Regions from separate parts of the Allobosea sp. 10N428 genome, predicted to be linked through region 2. Evidence: predicted binding sites of a transcription regulator. Region 2 holds the regulator's gene; each other region holds the start of a gene.
The links. The regulator LexA, encoded in region 2, represses DNA repair genes until DNA is damaged. The targets are predictions, from matches to a motif close to TGTTCNNNNTGTGTTCNG.
Positions count from the first base shown of each region.

Region 1: recA (recombinase RecA) is a predicted target of LexA. The motif match lies at 4,917-4,934, and genes of this name have one in related genera.
Region 3: ruvC (crossover junction endodeoxyribonuclease RuvC) is a predicted target of LexA. The motif match lies at 5,714-5,731, and genes of this name have one in related genera.

Region 1 covers NZ_JBFTIC010000003.1:239,432-246,892, reverse strand. The annotation lists gene AC1DDA_RS11450 (hypothetical protein) at 37-225, shown strand; gene AC1DDA_RS11445 (hypothetical protein) at 274-918, opposite strand; gene alaS (alanine--tRNA ligase) at 919-3,561, opposite strand; gene recA (recombinase RecA) at 3,748-4,833, opposite strand; gene AC1DDA_RS11430 (hypothetical protein) at 5,010-5,723, opposite strand; gene AC1DDA_RS11425 (hypothetical protein) at 5,950-6,285, opposite strand; gene AC1DDA_RS11420 (AAA family ATPase) at 6,568-7,461, shown strand, end outside.
Region 2 covers NZ_JBFTIC010000002.1:511,274-518,734, forward strand. The annotation lists gene AC1DDA_RS08830 (helicase HerA domain-containing protein) at 1-156, shown strand, start outside; gene AC1DDA_RS08835 (aldo/keto reductase) at 426-1,460, shown strand; gene AC1DDA_RS08840 (anthranilate synthase component II) at 1,541-2,158, shown strand; gene trpD (anthranilate phosphoribosyltransferase) at 2,175-3,188, shown strand; gene trpC (indole-3-glycerol phosphate synthase TrpC) at 3,196-4,008, shown strand; gene moaC (cyclic pyranopterin monophosphate synthase MoaC) at 4,005-4,487, shown strand; gene AC1DDA_RS08860 (molybdopterin molybdotransferase MoeA) at 4,487-5,698, shown strand; gene lexA (transcriptional repressor LexA) at 5,798-6,508, shown strand; gene AC1DDA_RS08870 (ComEC/Rec2 family competence protein) at 6,502-7,461, opposite strand, start outside.
Region 3 covers NZ_JBFTIC010000005.1:59,889-67,349, reverse strand. The annotation lists gene AC1DDA_RS16735 (DUF2852 domain-containing protein) at 116-574, opposite strand; gene AC1DDA_RS16730 (TetR/AcrR family transcriptional regulator) at 669-1,325, opposite strand; gene ybgC (tol-pal system-associated acyl-CoA thioesterase) at 1,381-1,785, opposite strand; gene AC1DDA_RS16720 (hypothetical protein) at 1,892-2,407, shown strand; gene AC1DDA_RS16715 (DUF3828 domain-containing protein) at 2,456-3,001, opposite strand; gene ruvB (Holliday junction branch migration DNA helicase RuvB) at 2,998-4,050, opposite strand; gene AC1DDA_RS16705 (GNAT family N-acetyltransferase) at 4,047-4,538, opposite strand; gene ruvA (Holliday junction branch migration protein RuvA) at 4,535-5,152, opposite strand; gene ruvC (crossover junction endodeoxyribonuclease RuvC) at 5,178-5,693, opposite strand; gene AC1DDA_RS16690 (sulfite exporter TauE/SafE family protein) at 5,848-6,627, shown strand; gene AC1DDA_RS16685 (YebC/PmpR family DNA-binding transcriptional regulator) at 6,734-7,461, opposite strand, start outside.

The DNA of each region.
Region 1 (7,461 bases), on a different contig from region 2:
TCGCTGTAAGAAGACTGGCCGATACGGAGAGCTGGGATGCCTGAGAACGCTTCGCAGATGGAGCTTGATGAGCGGATTGCCATTGCTCGGAGGAACATCGCCGAGTTGATGGAACAGGCGACGGGCGTGTCGGGCGCCGCCGCCGAGGAGCGCCTGGCGACGCGGCTCAATGAGCAGCAGGATCTGCTCAACGAACTGCTCAAGAAACGCGAAGCGATGGGCTGAGACGTTCGCCGCGCATTCTTTCTCGCAGGTGCGCGGCGGTCGTCCCGATCACTCCACGACGACGGGATGGCGGGCGAGAATGCGCTGCCCGCTCATAGGCGCGTTCATGACATAGCGAAGCTCGTAGGGGCCGGATTGTTCCGGCGCTTCGAGCACGGCTTCGACATTCTCCGCCGGAAAGAACCGCGGGCCTTCCGCCTCGACGGGAGAGTCGGCCGGAACCAGCACGACACGATCCTGATCACCGTTTGGCCCGATGCCGCGCACCGGCAGCGCCTGGCCGCGGCCGACGCGAGCGGGCGCGGCGAGCGTCGCACTGGGCTCGGTGGTGACAAGCGGTTGGCGCAGCAGGATCGCAGGCGCGCCGTCCTTCGCGACGGTGAGGCGCAGCTCAAAGATTCCGGCGAGGCCGGGAGTCGGCAGGGCGGGAACCGTGTTGCGCGGCTCGACGACGACGATGGCGCTGCTGGCGGCATCATCGGGCCGGGCGATCGCAAGGCGCGCACCCTGCGGCGCCCGGGTGAGGAAGACACTCAGCGGCGCGCCGGCCATGATCGTCCGCGCAGCCGACATGCCGGGCTCGGTTGCAGGAGCCGGCTTCTTCTTCTGCGCCAAAGCGGCCGCCGGCCAGAAGCCGACTGCCAGGAGCAGGGCGCGGCGGGAGAGCGCCTGGCCTGTCCCGCCGACCGTCATTCAGCCCATCGCAGCCGCGACGGCGTCGAGCGCGGCCTGCGCCTTGCTGCCGTCCGGCCCGCCGGCCTGGGCCATGTCACGGCGACCGCCGCCGCCCTTGCCGCCGAGCTGCTCGGAGGCCGCGCGGACCAGCGCGACCGCATCGAAACGCTCGGTCAGATCGGGCGTGACGCCGACGACGACGCCGGCCTTGCCGTCATCGGCGACGCCGACGATGGCGACGACGCCGGAGCCGACGCGCGCCTTGGCTTCGTCGGCGAGGCTCTTCAAATCCTTCATCTCGATGCCGGTAACGGCGCGCGCCAGCAGCTTGGCGCCGGCGATCTCACGCACCGGATCCTCGGCCGCGCCGCCGCCGCCCATGGCGAGCTTCTTGCGGGCTTCGGTGAGTTCGCGGTCGAGCTTGCGGCGCTCTTCGATGAGCGCGGCGAGGCGGTTGCCGGCCTCGGTTGCCGGCACCTTCAGGAGGCTCGCCAGCCCTTCGAGCAGGCGCGATTCCTCGTTGAGGCGCAGGCGGGCTCCGTTGCCGGTCATCGCTTCGAGACGGCGCACGCCGGCCGCGACGGCGCCCTCGCCGACTATGCTGACAAGACCGATATCGCCGGTGCGGGCAGCATGGGTGCCGCCGCAAAGTTCGACCGAATAGGCGCGTCCGGCGGGATTCGTGCCCATCGCGACGACGCGGACTTCGTCACCGTACTTCTCGCCGAAGAGGGCGCGGGCGCCGGAGGCGATGGCCTCGTCCACGCTCATCAAGCGGGTCGTCACCGGCTCGTTCTTCAGCACGATGGCGTTGGCGATCTCCTCGACCTCGCGCAGTTCCTCTTCGCTGATCGGCTTGGGATGCGAGAAGTCGAAGCGCAGACGATCGGGCGAGACCAGTGAGCCCTTCTGCGCGACGTGGTCGCCGAGGACGAGGCGCAGCGCCTCGTGCAGCAGGTGGGTCGCCGAATGGTTGGCGCGGATCGCGGTGCGGCGATCGCGGTCGACGATCAGCTCGACCGGTTGGCCGAGCTGCAATTCGCCTTCCTTGACCGTGACGGCATGGGCGAAGACATCGCCGAGCTTCTTCTGGACGTCCGTGACCTCGGCGACCGTGTCGGCGCCGCGGACGAGGCCGGCATCGCCGACCTGACCGCCGGACTCACCGTAGAACGGCGTCTGGTTGACCAGCATGAAGCCGCTCTCGCCGGCCTTCAGCGACGGGACTTCGGCGTTGTCGCGGATCAGGGCGGTGACCACGCCCTCGGCCGTCTCGGTGTCGTAGCCGAGGAACTCGGTGGCTCCGAGCTTGTCGCGCAATGGGAACCAGAGCGTCTCGGTCGCAGCCTCGCCGGAGCCGGACCAGGCGGCACGCGCCTTGGCCTTCTGCTGCTGCATGGCGGCATCGAAGCCCTCGGTATCGACGGTGATCTCGCGGGCGCGCAGCGCGTCCTGCGTCAGGTCGAGCGGGAAGCCGTAGGTGTCGTAGAGCGTGAAGGCGACGTCGCCCTTGAGGCTCTGGCCGGCGACGAGGTCCTTCGAGGCGTCGTCGAGCAGGTTGAGGCCGCGCGCCAGCGTGGTGCGGAACCTGGTTTCCTCGAGCTTCAGCGTCTCGGTGATCAGCGCCTCGGCGCGCAGCAACTCGGGATAGGCGCGGCCCATCTCGCGGGTCAGAGCCGGGACGAGCTTGTAGAGCAGCGGCTCCTTGGCGCCGAGGAGCTGCGCATGGCGCATGCCACGGCGCATGATCCGGCGCAGGACGTAGCCGCGGCCCTCGTTGGAGGGCAGCACGCCGTCGGCGATCAGGAAGGCGGAGCAGCGCAGATGGTCGGCGATGACGCGGTGGCTCGCCTTCATCGGCCCATCGGCATCGACGGAAGTCAGGTCGGCGATGGCGCTGATCAGGGCGCGGAACAAATCGATATTGTAGTTGTCATGCGTGCCCTGGAGCACGGCGGCGATGCGCTCCAGCCCCATGCCGGTGTCGATCGAGGGGCGGGGCAGATTGGTGCGGATGCCGCCTGCCGCCTCCTCGTATTGCATGAACACGAGGTTCCAGATCTCGATGAAGCGGTCGCCGTCTTCCTCGGGCGAGCCGGGCGGGCCGCCCCAGATATGGTCGCCGTGATCGAAGAAGATCTCGGAGCAGGGGCCGCAGGGGCCGGTGTCGCCCATGCGCCAGAAATTCGCCGAGGTCGGGATGCGGATGATCTTGTCGTCGGTCAGGCCGGCGATCTTCTTCCACAGGCCATGGGCCTCGTCGTCCTCGGAATAGACGGTAACGAGGAGCTTGTCCTTCGGCAGGCCGAATTCGCGCGTGACCAGCGTCCAGGCGTGATGGATCGCCTGCTCCTTGAAATAGTCGCCGAAGGAGAAGTTCCCCAGCATCTCGAAGAAGGTGTGGTGGCGCGCGGTGTAGCCGACATTGTCGAGGTCGTTGTGCTTGCCGCCGGCGCGCACGCATTTCTGGGCGGTTGTGGCGCGCGAATAGGGACGCTTCTCCTGCCCGGTGAAGACGTTCTTGAACTGCACCATGCCCGAATTGGCGAACATCAGCGTCGGGTCGTTGCGCGGTACGAGCGGGCTCGACGGCACGACTTCATGGCCGTTGGACTTGAAGTAGTCGAGGAAGGTCGACCGGATATCGTTGACGCCGCTCATCGCTGTTTGCGCTTCTCAACTCGGGCAGGGGCCGGGCAGGTCCGGCAGGAAGGTCCGGTTCTAGTCAGGCGGCCCGCCCCTGTCCAGAAAGCTTGACGCAGCGCACACCCGGCAAGGCCTTATTCTCAAACGAAAAGGGCGGCCCGAAGGCCGCCCTTGCATCGTTCCGCGCCAGAGCAGTCCGGCTCAGGCCTCGCCCTCGTCGAGATCGTCGTCGGTCGGGTTCGCCTGATCGAGGATGCGGTCGGCGACGAGGCCGGAGTTCTGCCGGATCGTGGCCTCGATCTTCGCGGCGAGATCGGGGTTGTTCTTGAGGAAGGTCTTGGCGTTCTCGCGGCCCTGGCCAAGACGCTGGCTGTCGAAGGAGAACCAGGCGCCCGACTTCTCGACCATGCCCGCCTTGACGCCGAGATCGATCAGCTCGCCGACCTTCGAGATGCCCTCGCCGAACATGATGTCGAACTCGACCTGCTTGAAGGGCGGCGCCACCTTGTTCTTCACGACCTTGACGCGGACCTGATTGCCGGTCGCCTCGTCCCGCTCCTTCAGCGTCGAGACGCGGCGGATGTCGAGGCGCACGGAAGCGTAGAACTTGAGCGCGTTGCCGCCGGTGGTGGTCTCGGGCGAGCCGTACATCACGCCGATCTTCATGCGGATCTGGTTGATGAAGATCACCATGCAGTTCGAGCGCGAGATCGAGGCCGTGAGCTTGCGCAGCGCCTGGCTCATCAGGCGGGCCTGCAGGCCAGGTTGGACATCGCCCATCTCGCCTTCGATTTCGGCGCGGGGCGTGAGCGCTGCGACGGAATCGACCACGAGCACATCGATCGCCCCGGAGCGGACGAGGGTGTCGGTGATCTCGAGCGCCTGTTCGCCGGTGTCGGGCTGGGAGATCAGCAGGTCGTCGAGATTGACGCCGAGCTTGCGGGCATAGACCGGATCGAGCGCATGTTCGGCATCGACGAAGGCGCAGACGCCGCCCTTCTTCTGCGCCTCGGCGATGGTGTGCAGCGCCAGCGTCGTCTTGCCCGAGGATTCAGGCCCGTAGATCTCGATGACGCGGCCCTTGGGCAGGCCGCCGACACCCAGCGCGATGTCGAGGCCAAGCGAGCCCGTCGAGATCGTCTCGATCTCGATCGCCTGCGGGTTCTTGCCGAGCCGCATGATCGAACCCTTGCCGAAGGCGCGTTCGATCTGGGAGAGCGCTGCATCGAGCGCCTTGGCCTTGTCCATCGAGGAGCCTTCCACAAGTCTGAGGTTTGCCTGATTCACAGTTCGGGCTCCTTATGGCAGGGCCAAGGGGACATCTCAATCAGTCTTGACAGCAGAATGATCACTCTTTGTTCCCGCCAGCAAGTTCTTTTTTTGTTCTGTATGGGGGTATAGCGATAGCTGCGGGCCTGAACCGCTTCTGACCGGAACAGACGGGGCCATTATCCCCCCGACGGTCAGTACCAATATTTCGGTTTTGGGGGCGGCTCGCCGAGTGGGTCGTGCAACTCGTCTGCCCCGCTGGCTGGAAAGAGTTTTTGCTCGACCAATTGGCTCTCGATGCCATCTGCGCTGACGCTTGCTTGCAAAGCATCAAGCCTGGCGCGAACCCATTCAATCATTCTCGAATAAGAGCTGTCGGGTATGTCGGCAGATGACGGGCCTGCCTCAGCCACCCACGCGAGCAGGCGACGAATTTCGGCGTGCCGATCTATCAGTTCGTTCGTGAAGCCGGCCCTCTCCTCCTCACGCTTAACCCTGGCGTCGGCAAGCGCCCATCGCCTCTGCCTCTCGGCGCGAATGCGATCTTCTTCCTCCTGCTTTTCACGGCGGACTTTGCGGCTCGCTAGAATAAGCTCCAGCCCGTCCACGATCGACGGTACGACGTTTTCAAGCCTCTGCTTTTTGCCATCCGCCCATTTGCGCCGCAGGCCTCCATCCCAGCCGGCCATTTCGATGAACAGCTGTCCCGTCCGTTTGTGGAAGGTGGCAGGATAGCTGCGGCCATATAAGTGTGATGGCCTTGGAATTCCGGCTCGGTCATAGCGCTGGATTTCACGATCGCGACGAGCCTCGTTGGCCAATTCATATGTGGTCGGCTCATACGGCACCCAGCGCGTGACCTCGCTGAGCTCAAACTCGACAAGATCGTTAGCGACTGCGACACGCATTCTCTTGCCTGTCGGCTCCAAGGCCAACCCTCGCTGCTCAAGCGCCCTCGCCAGCGAGTCCAAAATTGTAATCGCCCGCTCAATGGAGGCGATGCCGATGGTAATGCCGCATTCGCCCTCCACAACCGCCTTGGCAACGTCGGCAGTATGGGAACTCTTCTTTCTTAGCGTCTGAGCGGTTCGCCTGACTGCGGAATGGAGTTCGGAATATTCCTTGGGAGCTTCATCACTTTCGGGCTGAGGAATTTTTAGTGTCTTCCCGACGCTCGATCCGCTCGGCGTTCTGGCGAGTGACCACGGCGCGAACCGGCTCCGGTAGCTCATCCAAGCCAAGTGAAATCTCGATGGCGTTCAATTTCGGATCGGCCGTCTCGGCGAAATACGTCTTCTTGACGCTCTGCCCAGCTGCGATCTTTGCCCAGTACCCTCGTTGCGGGGTCGGAACACGATGCCGATCACAAATCTTCGCAAGGCCGACATCGGATATTCCGAATTCCTCGGCAAGGGTCGTCATCGGCTTGGACCAAACCAAGTCGTACAAGGCTTTTCGTGTCAGTTTCATCGAGTGAAGTCGCAGTTTCGGACCGCCACATCCGATCGAGCTAGTATGACGAGAATCAGGCCAGGGGGCCGGCTATCCCCATGCTCAAGATTCGCCTGCAGGACCATTGAGTTGAATACGGTCGGAAAGGAGTGGATAGGACCAATAAGAGACCTGCCTTATGACGGCCCGTCCAAGCTCAAAAAGAATATTGGACTAGCTTAATTGACCGTCCATGGCACGACAGCATGCTACTTGAGGCGACCTCTGGAATGAGGCGCCCGAAAGAGGAGGAAAGAAATAATGGCGGTTGAGATTGGCCCTTTGTCTATAAACATTAGAGCCAAAGACGGCAGGCGCTACAAGACCATCTCGAACCTGAAATGGAACGATATTCCCTCTTTCTCGATAATAACGGGCAAGAATGGGTCTGGCAAAACTCAACTGTTAGAAGTGCTCGCCCACCATTTTACGCGTATGTGGCCGACAGGTCTTCACGATATGCCGATAATCGTCGAAGTCGAAGGCTCGGACTACACTGCTGGTGAAATCGGATATTGGCCAAGCGGCGGACGGTCTACACAGGGAGAGTCAGCTAATCTGGCAGCTCTATCGCAAAAGCGACAACAGGCCGTTCAACTTGCGCTAGATGGAGGACAAAATGATCTCTACTATGCGTCCCGCTCAAGGCGAATGTCTAAACGATTTGCCGGCCAAAATCCTCGAGAGATAATTACCGATACAGAAAAGCTTGGCAAGATTCTAACACCAGATTTTGAATTCCTGATCGACGACCTCGACGTCATGGCAGGACTTTCATATCATTTTCTAGCCTACCGCCTTATGGCATTAGAAGCACTCGATAAGAAAAAAGCAGAAACCGCCAAAGATCATCAATTGTTTACTGAGACCGAAATAGTCGAAGCTTATTCATTGACACCTGCGCCCTGGGATATCCTCAATGAGGCACTCAAAGTTGCCGGTTTTCGTTACGAGGTTATTTCGCCGGAGGGGCAGCCGCTACTGGATCCATACGAGGTTCGCTTGAGGGACAGAACAAGCCGCGTACCGGTCAATCCGCTTGATTTGTCGTCTGGTGAAAAGGTAATATTTCAGCTGGTGCTGTGGTTGTTCGCCGCAGGTAAAGAAGGAGTGTTTCCAAAATTACTCATTCTTGACGAGCCTGATGCGCATTTA
Region 2 (7,461 bases):
CGCCTGCTCGGCTACATCGAAGAGCGCGGCCTGATCGTCTGCCATGTCGATTTCCGCGGCCTGCGAACGCTCGCCCTCCCCGCGCTGGGCGTCGAGACCGCACCGGGTCAGGCGCAGCCGCGGACGGCCGGGATGCCGCGCAGCGCCCGCGGCTAAACGCATCTCGTCTAACTCCCGAACCGCGCCGTCATCCCGGGCTTGACCCGGGATCGATGCCGGAGCGCGTCCGGCGCAGCTTGAGGCATGGACCCTGGACCTCCGCTTCGCCGCGTCCGGGATGACACGCTCCTTCTTCCGAAGTTCACTAGCTTCGGCGCCCCGCCTTTCGGCACGATGACTTCAACTCACGAATGCTGTTCCGCTCGGCGCACTAATCGCATTAGCTTCGAGCCGCCATGTTCCCGCCACCACAGGAGATCTGGATCATGGAATACCGGCGTTTAGGCCATTCGGGGCTCAAGGTTCCCGCCCTGAGTTTCGGCGCGGGCACCTTCGGCGGACAGGGGCCGCTCTTCAGTGCCTGGGGCAATACCGACGCTCGGGAGGCGCGCCGCCTCGTCGACATCTGCCTTGAAGCAGGGTTGAACCTCTTCGACACGGCGGACGTCTATTCGAGCGGCGCCTCCGAGGAGGTCCTCGGCGAGGCGATCAAGGGGCGGCGCGACAAGGTGCTGATCTCGACCAAAACCACCTTGCCGATGGGCGACGGCCCGAACGATGCCGGCTCGTCGCGCAGCCGCCTGATCAAGGCGACCGAGGACGCGCTGCGTCGGCTCGGCACCGACTATATCGACCTGCTGCAGCTGCATGCCTTCGATGCCGGCACGCCCGTCGAGGAGGTTCTCTCGACCCTCGACGCGCTCGTCAGGGCCGGGAAGCTTCGCCATGTCGGCGTCTCCAACTTTTCGGGCTGGCAGCTGATGAAGTCGCTGGCTGCCGCCGAGCGCCATGGCTGGCCGCGCTATGTCGCGCATCAGGTCTATTACTCACTCGTCGGGCGCGATTACGAATGGGAGCTGATGCCGCTCGGCATCGATCAGGGCGTCGGCGCGTTGGTCTGGAGCCCCCTCGGCTGGGGCCGCCTCACCGGCAAGATCAGGCGCGGCCAGCCGCTGCCCGCCGGCAGCCGCCTGCATGAAACCGCCGAATTCGGCCCACCGGTCGAGGACGAGCAGCTCTACGCCATCGTCGACGTGCTCGATGCCATCGCACAGGAGACCGGCAAGAGCGTGCCGCAGGTCGCGATCAACTGGCTGCTGCAGCGCCCGACGGTCTCCTCCGTCATCATCGGCGCCCGCAACGAACAGCAATTGCGCGACAATCTCGGCGCCGTCGGCTGGAACCTGACGACCGAGCAGGTCGCGCGGCTCGATGCCGCGAGCGTCCGCACGGCGCCCTACCCCTATTTCCCCTATCGGCGGCAGGAGGCCTTCGCTCGCCTCAATCCACCGGCGGTCTAAAGTCGAGCGCGGCCCGCGCAAAACTTGACCACCCCGCCTCCGAACGTGCATGACCTCAAGCCGTATTCACAGGTCCGGCCATGCGCGTTCTGTTGATCGACAACTACGACAGCTTCACCTGGAACCTGGTCCACCTCATCGGTGGCCTGGGGGCCGAGGTCGATGTCTGGCGCAACGACGCGCTGTCGGTCGAGGAAGCGCTGGGCGGCGAGCATGATGCGATCGTGCTCTCGCCCGGCCCCTGCACACCCAACGAGGCCGGAATCTGCCTCGACGTGGTCCGGCATGGTGCCGGCCGCAAGCCGATCTTCGGCGTCTGCCTTGGCCTGCAGGCGATGGGGCAGGCCTTCGGCGGCGACGTCGTGCGGGCGCCCGTGCCGATGCACGGCAAGGTCTCGCCGATCCGGCACAAATCACGCGGCCTGTTCCGCGGCATCAACGGGCCGCTGCAGGCGACCCGCTACCACTCCCTCGTGGTCGACCGCGATTCCTGCCCAACCGTCTTCGACATCGAAGCCGAGACCGATGACGGCCTGATCATGGCGCTCTCGCACCGGGAGCTCCCGGTCCACGGCGTCCAGTTCCACCCGGAGAGCATCGCCTCCGAGCATGGCGCGACGATCCTGCGGAATTTCCTCGATCTCGCCCAGCGATGGCGCAGCGAGCACGAAGCCGCCGCCCTGACCCCATCAGCCTGAATTCCGCAGAGATTCCATGGACGACTTCAAACCCTTCATCGCCAAGGTCGCGACCGGAGCGACGCTCTCGCGCGAGGAGGCGCGGGACGCCTTCGACACGATCCTCTCGGGCGAGGTCACCAATGCGCAGTCCGCCGCCTTCCTGATGGCGCTGCGCGTGCGCGGCGAGACGATCGAGGAGATCGCCGGCGCGGTCGGCGCAATGCGCGGCAAGATGCTGCCGGTGAAGGCGCCGGCCGAGGCGATCGACATCGTCGGCACCGGTGGCGATTCCTCCGGCTCCTACAATGTCTCGACGCTGGCCTCGATCATCACCGCCGCCTGCGGCGTGCCCGTCGCCAAGCATGGCAACCGCGCGGCCTCCTCGCGCTCGGGTGCCGCGGACGTGCTGACCGCGCTCGGCGTCAGGGTGGGGCTGGATTCGGCCGGCACGGAGCGCTGCATTGCCGAGGCCGGGGTCGGCTTCATGTTCGCGCCGACGCATCACGCCTCGATGCGCCATGTCGCGCCCGTGCGCACCGAACTCGGCACGCGCACGATCTTCAACCTGCTCGGCCCGCTCTCCAACCCGGCCGGCGTCAAGCGCCAGCTGATCGGCGCCTTCTCCGAGACCTGGCTCGAGCCGATGGTCAAGGTGCTGGCCTCGCTCGGCTCGACCCGCGTCTGGGCCGTGCACGGCTCCGACGGGCTCGACGAGATCACCACCACCGGCCCGACCCGCGTCGTCTCGCTCGATAGCGGCAGGATCGAGAGCTTCACGATCAGCCCCGCCGATGTCGGCCTTGAGCCGGCCAGGCCGGAGGTGCTGCGCGGCGGCACGCCCGAGCAGAACGCGGCTGCGCTGAACGCCGTGCTGGCCGGCGAGAGAACCGGCTTCCGCGACATCGCCGCCTTCAATGCGGCGGCGGCGCTGCTGGTCGCCGGCAAGGCCGCGAACCTGAAGGACGGCTTCGCCCAGGCGACGGCTGCGCTCGACTCCGGCAAGGCCAAGGCGACGCTCGCCGCGCTCGTCAAAGCCTCGAATGCGTGAGGCCGGCATGACCGACATCCTCGCCAAGATCGAAGCCTATAAGCGCCAGGAGATCGCGGCCGCCAAGGCCGCGGTGCCGCAGGCCGAGATCGAACGCCGTGCCCGCGCGGCCGCCAAACCGCGCGGCTTCGCCGATGCGCTCGCCGCCAAGCTCGCGGTCGGCAAGCCGGCCCTGATCGCCGAGATCAAGAAGGCCAGCCCGTCCAAAGGGTTGATCCGCGCCGATTTCGACCCGCCTTCGCTCGCCCGCGCCTATGCCGCCGGCGGCGCTGCCTGTCTTTCGGTACTCACCGACGCGCCCTCCTTCCAGGGCCAGCCGGAATTTCTGACGCAGGCGCGCGAGGCCTCCGGCCTGCCGGCGCTGCGCAAGGATTTCCTCTACGAGCCCTATCAGGTCTACGAAGCCCGCAGCTGGGGCGCCGACTGCATCCTGATCATCATGGCCGGCGTCGACGACGACACCGCCCGGGCGCTGAACGAAGCCGCTCGCGATCTCGGCATGGACGTGCTCGTCGAGGTGCATGACGACGCCGAGCTCGACCGGGCACTCAAGCTCGAAAGTCGGCTGCTCGGCATCAACAACCGCGACCTGCGCAGCTTCCACGTCGATCTCGCCGTGACCGAGCGGCTGGCGCCGCGCGTCCCGGCCGACCGCATCGTCATCGGCGAGAGCGGCATCTTTGCCCATGCCGACATCGCCCGTCTCAACAAGGCCGGCGTCAACAGCTTCCTCGTCGGCGAGAGCCTGATGCGGCAGGCGGACGTCACAGCGGCGACGCGGACCCTGCTGACCGGCCAGGCTCAAGAGAACGCGGCGTGAGCCGGCTCAGCCATCTCGACGCCCAAGGCCAGGCACATATGGTCGATGTCGGCGACAAGGCCGAGACGACCCGCATGGCAGTAGCCGAGGGCAGCGTCGTGATGGCGCCGGAGACGATCGCGATCGTGCGCGACGGAAATGCCAAGAAGGGCGACGTGCTCGGTACGGCGCGCCTCGCCGGCATCATGGCCGCCAAGCGCACGCATGAGCTGATCCCGCTCTGCCACCCGCTGCTGCTCAGCAAGATCGGGGTCGATCTGGAGATCGACGAGGCCTTGCCGGGTGTGCGCGTGCGCGCCGAGGTGAAGATGAAGGGCCAGACCGGCGTCGAGATGGAGGCGCTCACCGCCGTGTCCGTCGCCTGTCTCACTGTCTACGACATGGTCAAGGCCGTCGATCGGGCGATGCGGATCGAAAATATCCGGCTGCTGCACAAATCCGGCGGCCAGTCCGGCGACTACGAGGCGAAAGCCCGCTGATGGCGCTCACCCCGGTCCCCGTCGCGCGCAAGGCGCTGCTCGATAGCATTCCGGGGCCGACCGGGGCGGAAACCCTGCCGCTCGCGCAATGCGCCTGGCGGGTGCTCGCAGCCGATCTGAAGGCGCTCAGAACTCAGCCGCCCTTCGCCAACTCCGCCATGGACGGGTACGCCGTGCGCGGCGACGACATGGCTGAAGGCGCCGCCCTCTCTGTGACCGGCGAATCGGCCGCCGGGCGGGCCTTTGACGGTACGGTCGGGCCGGGCGAAGCCGTACGGATCTTCACGGGTGCGCCGATGCCTGATGGTGCCGACACCATCCTGATCCAGGAGGACGCCGACGGCGTCGGCAGCCCCACCATCCGCGTGCGGGTGCCCCCGGCCAAAGGCAAGTTCCTGCGCCGGGCGGGGCTCGATTTCCGCGAAGGCGACGCCCTGCTGTCGGCCGGACGCGTGCTCGACAGCGCCGCACTCGGGCTCGCCGCCGCGATGGGCCATCCCTCGCTGCCGGTCCGGCGCAAGCCGCGCGTCGCGATCCTGGCGACCGGCGACGAGCTGGTGGCGCCGGGCGAGCCTGTCGGGCGCGACCAGATCGTCGCCTCCAACTCCTTCGCGCTCGCCGCGCTGGTCGAAAAGGCCGGTGGCACCGTGCTCGATCTCGGTATCGCGCGCGACGACCATGCCGATCTCGCCAACAAGATCGGCATGGCGCGGGCTGCCGATGCCAACGTGCTGATCACGCTCGGCGGCGCCTCGGTGGGTGCCCACGATCTCGTACAGGAGGCGCTGACGCGGGCCGGGATGTCGCTTGGCTTCTGGAAGATCGCGATGCGACCGGGCAAGCCGATGATGACCGGCCGGCTCGGCCGGATGGTCGTGGTCGGGCTTCCCGGAAACCCGGTCTCCTCGATCGTCTGCGGCCACCTCTTCGTGCTGCCGCTGATCGAAGCCCTGCTCGGCCTGGCCGATGCGGATCGCGATCGCAGCATCCCCGCCCGCCTCGGCCGCGACCTGCCGGGCAATGACGAGCGTGAGGATTATCTGCGCTCGGAGCTGGCGCTGACGCCCGATGGTTGGGTTGCAACGCCTTTCGACCGGCAGGATTCCTCCATGCTCGGCACATTGGCGCGGGCGCAGGCGCTGACGATCCGCCCGGCCCATGCTGCGCCGGCCAGGATAGGCGACCTCTGCCGTATCCTGCCGCTGCTGTAGACAGGCGCCCTCGCGCGAACGGGTTGCGGAACACAAGGCGAACAGTTATGGTGTTCGTGATTTGTTTCGAATCTACGCTTTTCCGGGGCCGGCGGGATCATGCTGACACGCAAGCAACACGAACTCCTGCGCTTCATCCAGGAACGCTTGCGTGAGAGCGGGGTGCCGCCCTCCTTCGACGAGATGAAGGACGCGCTCGATCTGCGCTCGAAATCCGGCATCCACCGGCTGATCATGGCGCTGGAGGAGCGCGGCTTCATCCGCCGCCTGCCCAACCGGGCGCGTGCGCTCGAAGTCATCAAGATGCCCGATGGACTCGGTACGCCGCAGCAGCGGCCGCGTTTCAGCCCTGCGGTCGTCCAGGGCGGGCTCGGCACGCAGCCCAATCTCGGCAAACCCCGCCCCACCGCTGATGAGGACAGCCGTTCCTCCATCGCGATCCCGGTCATGGGCCGCATCGCCGCCGGCACACCGATTTCGGCCATTCAGAACCGCAGCCACACCGTCTCGTTGCCGCCCGACATGCTCGGCTCCGGCGAGCATTACGCGCTCGAAGTGCGCGGTGACTCGATGGTCGAAGCCGGAATCCTCGACGGCGACACCGTCATCATCCGCAAGCAGGACTCGGCCAATACCGGCGATATCGTCGTGGCACTGATCGACGACGAGGAGGCCACACTCAAGCGGCTGCGCAAACGCGGCTCCTCGATCGCGCTCGAAGCCGCCAATCCCGCCTATGAGACGCGTGTGCTTGGGCCGGACCGGGTCAAGATTCAGGGCCGCCTCGTCAATCTGATGCGGCGTTACTGAAGCCGCTCGACCTCGGCTTCGCCATCGGCGGATGCTGGCGGAATGCTGATGCTCGTTGCAGCGGGCGCCGCCAGACGCGGTTCGCGTCGGCGGCTCCACGGCCGATCGGCTGCGCTGGGCTCTGAGATGCGGCTGCTCCATCCCGACGCCGTGCGGTAGAGCGAGCTCGCGCCGTCGCGCGACAGTCCCATTCGCTCGATCAGCCGGGCCTTGCAGGCGCCGCTCCAGGGAATGGCGGTGACGACGAGGTCGGCCCGCAGGCAATCTTCGATGATCGCCAGCCGGTCGCGCGTGTAGGAAATCATGCGCTTGTCGGCCGTTTGCGCAACACAACCCAGTTGATCGCAAGCGATGCCGGCGCGCAGCGTCGGATCGTCCGGCGAGCGGCTGTCGCCGTCGGCACTCAGCCATTGCTGCAGCACGAAGCGGCTCGGCTTGCCGGCGACCGCAAGGCGTCCATCGAGGCCCCGCACCGCCAGCCCCGAACCGTCGCGTTCGATCAGGATTTCCGGCCGCTCCGGCTTTCCGGCGATGGCGACGCCGAGCACGATGGGGACCGCCGCCAGCCAGCGCCATGCCGTGGTCCAGAGCGTCAGCCAGAGCAAGGCCAGCACAAAGCAGGTCAGCACGGCCGGGCTGAAGGCGGCGATCATCACGGTGGAATGGTCGATGCTTGCGACCCAGTGCGCCACCTTGAGCACGACATCGGACGCCAGCCCCATCAGCGCCCAGGCGGGCCAGTCCAGCCCGAAGGGATAGGCCAGCACGCCGAAGACGGCGGCCGGCATGACGAAGAGCGAGACGAAGGGCAGCGCCATCGCGTTGCCGAGCAGGCCGAAGGGGTTGAAGGTCTGGAAGTGATAGGCCCCGAAGGGCGCTGTCGCCGCCGTCGCCAGCAAGGTGGTGACGATGATGCCGAGCGCCGCTGCCCAGACCGGCCCGAGCGGCCATGG
Region 3 (7,461 bases), on a different contig from region 2:
CGTGTCCGGCCGCGCCCGCGCCTGGCGAATGGTTGCGACGAAGCCGCGGCCGAAAAGAAAAGCCCGCCCCGGCGGACCGGGGCGGGCGGGATAGAGGCTCGGCTCAACTGCCGCGTCAGGCAGCGTCAGGCTGGGCCGGAGGATTGGCCGGCGGGTTGTTGCGGCGGTCGGCCATGAACTGGTCGAACTCGGCCTTGTCGCGGGCCATACGCAGGCGGCCCAAGAAGTCGTGGAACTCGCGCTGCTCGTCTTCGAGCCGGCGCAGCGTCTCGGCGCGGTACTCGTCGAAGGCGCGGTTGCCGCTGGAGGGGCCGCCGCGGCCCCAACCGCCGAAGCCGCCGAAACCGCGACCGTCACGACCGGCCATGCGCTCGCGCATGCGGTCCATCTTGTCCTGCAGGCGGTTCATCCGGTGCTCGTAACGGTCTCCTGCGTACCCACAACCCATGCGTCCACTCCAGAAAAGAAAGGCCAGGGTCGCCAGACCCAGGGGCCAGAACATGATGAAGCCGAGAACCGCGAGGGCGATCCAAGCTCCCTTCCCATATTCGTCCAACTTCTCGACGATCGGCATTGCTCCCTCTCATGACAAGACGTGAATGTAAATCACATTTACATAAATGCGCGCGACACTGCCGGTTGTCAAGAAGTCGGCCCGCGGAAAAGAATTAGTCGGGTTTGGCGGCGCCTTTGCGGCCGATGCCTAGGCCCTGGAGATATATCAGCATGCCGGCCTCCAGCAGCTCGGCCGCCGACATCGGCAGGGGCCGGCGCCCGCCATCGGCGCGGCCGAACAGGGCGGCGACGCCGTGCGACATCGCCCAGACGTGCAGTGCCATCATCAGGGCTGGCGGGCGCTCGCCCTGCGGCAGTTGAGCGATCAGCGCCTCGGCCGCCTGGCGCAGACCGGCAAAGGCCCGATCGGCCGCCGCACGCAGCTCGGGGCTGGCATCGAGCGGTACGCCCGCCTCGAACATCGCCGAATAATAGGCCGGTTCATCATGGGCGAAGGCGAGATAGGCGCGCCCCAGCCGGTGGAAGGCGGTTTCGGGATCGGGCCGGCCTTGATCCCAGGCGCGGGCGAGGGCGGCCTCGAAGGCCTGGAAGCCACGCGCCGCGACATCGGCCAGCAATTCGTCGCGGTCGCGGAAATGGCGATAAGGCGCGGCCGGGCTGACTCCAGCCATGCGCGCGGCCTCGGCGAAGGTGAAGCCATTCGGCCCCTTCTCGCCGATCAGCCCGAGCGCGGCCCGCACCAGTTCCTCCTTGAGATTGCCATGGTGATAGCCGCGGGGCGTTTCGGGTCTGTCGCGCTTCCAGCTCATGTTAAGAGCGCTAACATGCGGGCGGGCCCCGCGTCGATGGGCGGATGCGGCATCGTCAGACGTCGAGCATCAGGCGCTTGCGCAGGCCGTCCGGTATGCGCCGGGCCCGGCCGCCACCGACGCAGGCGACAGTCACCCCGGCGGTGATCAGCTCCTCCTCGCCGCGCAGCACGCGCTGCTCCAGATCCATGGTGGCGCCACGCGCTACGACACAGCGCGTCTCGATGGTGAGGAGGTCATCCATCAGGGCGGGGCGCAGGAAGTCGATCGTCATCTTGCGCACGGCAAAGCCCAGCGCGGTCTCGCCGTCGAAGAGTTCGCGCTGCTCGATGCCGAGCGCGCGGATCAGCTCCGTGCGCCCGCGCTCCATGAAGCGCAGATAGGAAGCATGGTAGACCACGCCCGAGAAATCGGTGTCTTCATAATAGACGCGGACAGTGATCTGATGGGGGCTGGTCATGGAGGCCGGCATATAGGCGAGACGCATCGCGAGCAAATACCCGCGGGAACAAAAGCGTGGCCTGGCGCATGATCGGGGGCGGGGGAACAACGCTACGGAGATATCCATGTCGTTATCGGCCAAGGCACTCGAACGACTTCTCGACAAATCCGAATTCGATCTTGTGGGGCGCACGCGGCGCGGCAAGCTCCCGGGCGAAAAGGACGACGGGCTGCGCGATCTCGCACGCATCCTGCGCGAGAAGCGCGACCGCGCGCGAGACATCGCCCGGCAGCAGCGCCGCGAGTTCCGCGGCAAGGCGCCGCCGCAAGGTACGCGGCCGGCTTCGGACAATCAGGGCACCAAGGCCAAGGCCGATGCGCTGACGGTGGCGCTGAAGCGCGTCGGGGCGGAGCAGACCCGCCGGGCCGAGAAACTGCGCGCGCCGAGCCAGCGCAGCCTCGCCCGCAAGGCGCTCGCCCTGAAGCAGCGCCAGAGCGCGCTGGAACGCCCGAAGAGCCGCACCGCCGGCAAGGGCATGCGGCCGGTCGAGAATCCCAAGGCCGCGAAATCCGGCGCCCTCAAGGATGCCGGTGCTCGCCCCGCCATGATGCGCGCGAAGATGGCGCGCCGTAGCGGCTGATCAGTCGGCGCGTTCCGGTGACGCGGTTGTCTCAGGCCCTGCGAGCACTCAGCGCTTGCAGGGCTTGTTCATGAAGGAGCCGCAGTCATAGGGCTGCGAAAGCTGTTCGCGGATCGAATAATCCTTGCCCTCGAAACGGTTGACGATGTCGTCGATGCGCCAGCCGCCATTCTCCCTGATCACCTGGAACTGGACGGTGACGGGCTTGCCCAAGCTGCGGAAATTGGCCAGCACGGTCGCCTTGCCCGCCGCGACGGGAATCGTGTCGAAGCTCAGCTTCTTGATCTCGCCATCCTGGCCGTTGAGGAAGGGGTCGGCGCCGATCTGGCCCATATCGCCGCTTTCATCCTGATAGAGGTCGTCGCGGGCGAAGAGCGCGGCCAGGCTCTTGCTCATCAGCTTGTCACGGTGGGGCGGCCGCCAGGCCGGCGGCGGGGCCTTGCCCTTGGCTGCGAGCGTTTTGGCCGTGATGGCGTAGCCTTCTTCCACCGGCCCGCGCGGAACATCGTCGCCGGCTCTGGCCGAAACCGCCAGGACAGCGAAAAGGCCGGTCAGGGCGAGCGCGAGCGCGAAATTCCAAAGGAGCCGTTTCACGCCTCATCCTCGTCGTTTCCGAACAGGCCGAATTGCGCGGTTTCGCGCGAAGGCTCGGGCATGCCGAGATGGCGGAAGGCATGAGGGGTCAGCAGCCTCCCGCGCGGGGTGCGCTGGATGAAGCCCTGCTGCAGCAGGAAGGGCTCGATGATCTCCTCGATCGCGTCGCGCGGTTCTGAGAGCGAGGCGGCGATGGTCTCGATCCCGACCGGGCCACCGCCGAAATTGATGGCGACCGTCGTCAGGTAGCGCCGATCCATCTGGTCGAGGCCGATGGCGTCGACATCGAGCAGCGACAATGCCTTGTCGGCGACCTTGCGGGTGACGATCGGGTCGCCGTCGACGATGGCGAAGTCGCGGACGCGCCGGAGCAGGCGCCCGGCGATGCGCGGCGTTCCTCGGGAGCGCTTGGCGATCTCGTTGGCGCCATCGTCGGACATCGGCACGCCGAGCACGCGGGCGCCGCGCGCGACGATGCCTTGCAATTCCTCGACCGTGTAGAACTGCAAGCGAATGGGGATGCCGAAGCGGTCGCGCAGCGGCGTCGTCAGGAGGCCGGCGCGGGTGGTGGCGCCGACGAGCGTAAACTTGGGCAGGTCGATCTTGACCGAGCGCGCCGCCGGGCCTTCGCCGATGATGAGGTCGAGCTGGTAATCCTCCATCGCCGGATAGAGGATTTCCTCCACGGCCGGGTTGAGGCGGTGGATCTCGTCGATGAAGAGCACGTCGCGCTCTTCGAGATTGGTGAGCTGGGCGGCGAGGTCGCCGGCCTTGGCGATGACCGGCCCCGAAGTCGAGCGGAAATTGACACCGAGCTCTCGCGCCACGATCTGCGCCAGCGTCGTCTTGCCGAGGCCGGGCGGGCCGACGAAGAGAACATGGTCGAGCGCGTCGCCCCGGCTTTTGGCGGCGTTGATGAAGACCTGGAGATTGGCGCGTGCTGCCGCCTGGCCCGTGAAATCTGCGAGCGAGAGCGGCCGCAGCGAGGTTTCGCTGTCGTCGTCGCGGCGTTCGGCCGTCAGCAACCCGGAGCGCTTGGGGTCGCTCACAGCGCGATCTCCAGTTCGAGCGCGTCGTGGATCGGAATGTCCTTGTATCCCGTCTTGATGATGCTCGGGACGACCGAGCGATAGGCGTCGATCGCCTCGAGATACAGCCCCGAGAGGCGAAAGCCGCGGCGCTGGTAGAAGGTCATGCCGGGCATGTTGTCGTTGGTCAGCATCGCCTTGAGCTTCTTCGCGCCCGCCGCCCGTGCCGCCGCGATGACGGCGTCGAGCATCTGGATCGCCACGCCTTCGCCGGGACGGAGCGAATGGAGCGCGCAGAGATAGGCGGTGTCGCCTCTCGCCGTCCAGCTCGCCAATGCCGCCGTCCTGCCATCGGGCTCGAACAGGCCGAGCGCGTCGATCTCGGCGACGTCATAGACATGCAGGTCGATCATCATGCTGTGCGAGCCCCAACTCGCCAGCATGATGCGACACAGCTCGGTCTTGTCGGTGACGATGCGCAGTTCCAGCTCGTCAGGCGGTGCGCTCACTTCGCCAGTTCCTTCAGACCTAGCTTGATCAACTGGGCCGTGCCGGCACCGTCGCCGGCCGCCTTGGCGGCAGCCGCCACGGCGACCACGGCCTGGGCCTGAGGATAACCGAGATTGGCGAGTGCCGAGACGGCGTCCGCGATGGGCTGCGGCAGCTTCCTGTCTTCGAGTGCGCCCGAAAGCTGGACGACCCCGGGGTCGATATGGCCGAAGGCCGGCGCCTTGTCCTTGAGCTCGGCGCAGAGCCGCTGGGCGAGCTTGGGGCCGACGCCGGGCGCGCGGGCGATCGCGGCCTTGTCGTTGGTGGCGATGGCGGTCGCGAGGCCGCCGGGATCGAGCGTCGAGAGGATGGCGAGCGCGACCTTGGCGCCGACGCCCTGCACCACCTGCATCAGCCGGAACCAATCGCGCTCGACGTCGGACATGAAGCCGTAGAGGCGGATCGCATCCTCGCGGACATGGGTCTCGATCGAGAGCGACGCCGCCTCGCCGGGCTTGGGCAGGCGCTGGAGCGTCCGCACCGAGCACTGCACGACATAGCCGACGCCCTGCACGTCGATGATGACGTGGTCCTCGCCATAGGAATCGATCAGGCCCTTGAGCTTGCCGATCATCGTGTCTTTCCCCCGGCCGCCACGCTCAACCCGCCGCGCGCATCTGCGCGACCAATGCCTTCATGCCGCGATGCTGGGCATGGCAGATCGCGACGGCGAGCGCGTCCGCCGCGTCGGCCGAGCGGGTCTCGGCCTTCGGCAGCAAGACGCGGATCATCGCCTGCACCTGCTTCTTGTCGGCGTGGCCGACGCCGACCACCGTCTTCTTGACGAGGTTGGCGGCGTATTCGGCGACGCTCAACCCCGCGAGCGAGGGCACGACCAGCGCGATGCCGCGGGCCTGGCCGAGCTTCAGCGCCGATTGCGGATCTCGGTTGATGAAGGTCTCTTCCACCGCGGCCTCATGCGGGCAATGCGCGGCGATGATCTTGTGTAGTCCCTCGTGCAGTTGCCGGAGGCGTTCGCCGAGCGGGAGGCTGCCATCGCTCTCGACGCAGCCGCAGGCGACGAAGGAGAGTTTGCTGCCTTCCGAGACGACGACGCCCCAGCCGGTCTTCCGGAGGCCGGGGTCGATGCCGAGGATGCGAATCGCGGGTGCCATGACGTTGCCAAACTAGCGGGTGTTTCGGATTTGTCCCGCCCGGAACTTGGGCGGGGATGAATTCCGCTCATCGATCGCATCAAAAAGGAAAGTTGTTCTTGCTGGAGCGTGGCGGGCATGGTTCGCCGGATCAGCCTTACTCATATGCGACGCCATGCCTTTCAGCCTCTCCGCCTTCATGCCCGGCCTGACCTTCGACGGCATCGCCGTCCTGCTCGCAGCGACGCTGCTCGGCGGGTTGGTGCGCGGCTTCACCGGCTTCGGCTTTGCGATGGTGTTCATGCCGCTGGCCTCGATGGTGCTCGGGCCGGTGGCGGCGCTAGGGCTGATCTGGTTCATCGACCTGCCCTTCGCCCTGCCAATCGCGGCGAGAAGCGCCCGGCGGGCCGAATGGAGCGAGATCCTGCCGCTTCTGCTGACGGCGACCCTGGCCCTGCCGGCCGGCATCTGGCTCTTGATCTGGCTCGACCGCGAAACCATGCGCTGGCTGCTGGCCGCGCTGGTGCTGGCCGCCGTCGGGCTGATGGCGTCGGGCTGGCGCTATCACGGGCGCCCGACGATCCCGCTTTCGCTCGGGGTGGGCGCGCTGTCGGGCCTGTTCAATGGCATGGCCTCGATCGGCGGCATGCCGCTCGCGGTGTTCTGGCTGGGTGCCCAGCGCAACGACCGGCACAAGACGCGGGCCAATATGCAGGCCTTCTTCGGCGTTTCTACGCTGATCAGCGGCGCGGCGCTGTGGTGGATAGGCATTCTCGTCTTCGGCGCGCTGCTGATGGCGGTGCCGCTCTTCGCGGTCTACGGCATCGGGCTCTGGGCCGGCACGCATGGCTTCCGCCTCGCCTCGGAGCAGAGCTTCCGGCGCGGCGCCTATCTGGTGATCTTCCTGAGCGCGCTGATCAGCCTGCCGCTCTGGGATGCGCTGATCGGGCGATGAAGGCCGTCATGCTCGGGCTTGACCCGAGCATCTCGTGACGAGGAGGTGCGGGCGTTTTTCCGGCGCGTCATTCTCGGGTCAAGCCCGAGAATGACGCAGGCTGATATCAGGCGCTGAGCTTGGCCATGATGTCGTCGGCGATCTCGAAATTGGCGAAGACGTTCTGGACGTCGTCGTCATTGTCGAGCGCTTCCATCAACCGCATCATCGATGCCGCTTTTTCCTCGTCGAGCGGAGCGGTCGTGGTCGGCCGCCAGACCGGCTTGGCCGAGGCGGGGGCGCCAAGCGAAGCTTCAAGCGCCTTGGAAACTTCGTTCAGCGCGTCGAAGGCGCAGGTGATGACATGGCCGCTCTCGTCCGAGGCGACATCGTCGGCGCCGGCTTCGATCGCGGCTTCCATGACCTTGTCGGCGTCACCGGCCTCCGGTGGATAGCTGACCTCGCCGACCCGGTTGAACATGAAGGAGACCGAGTTGCTCTCACCGAGCGCGCCGCCGGCCTTGGTGAAGTAGGAGCGCACGGCGGAGGCGGTGCGGTTGCGATTGTCGGTCAGCGCCTCGACGATGACGGCGGCGCCGCCCGGGCCGTAGCCTTCGTAGCGAACTTCGTCGTAGTTATCGCCTTCGCCGCCAGCGGCCTTGTTGATGGCGCGCTGGATATTGTCCTTCGGCATGTTCTCGGCGCGGGCGGCAAGAACCGCCATGCGCAGCCGCGGGTTCATGTTGATATCGGGCATGCCCATCTTGGCGGCGACGGTGATTTCGCGGGCCAGCTTCGAGAACAGCTTGGAGCGCACCGCGTCCTGCTTGCCCTTGCGGTGCATGATGTTCTTGA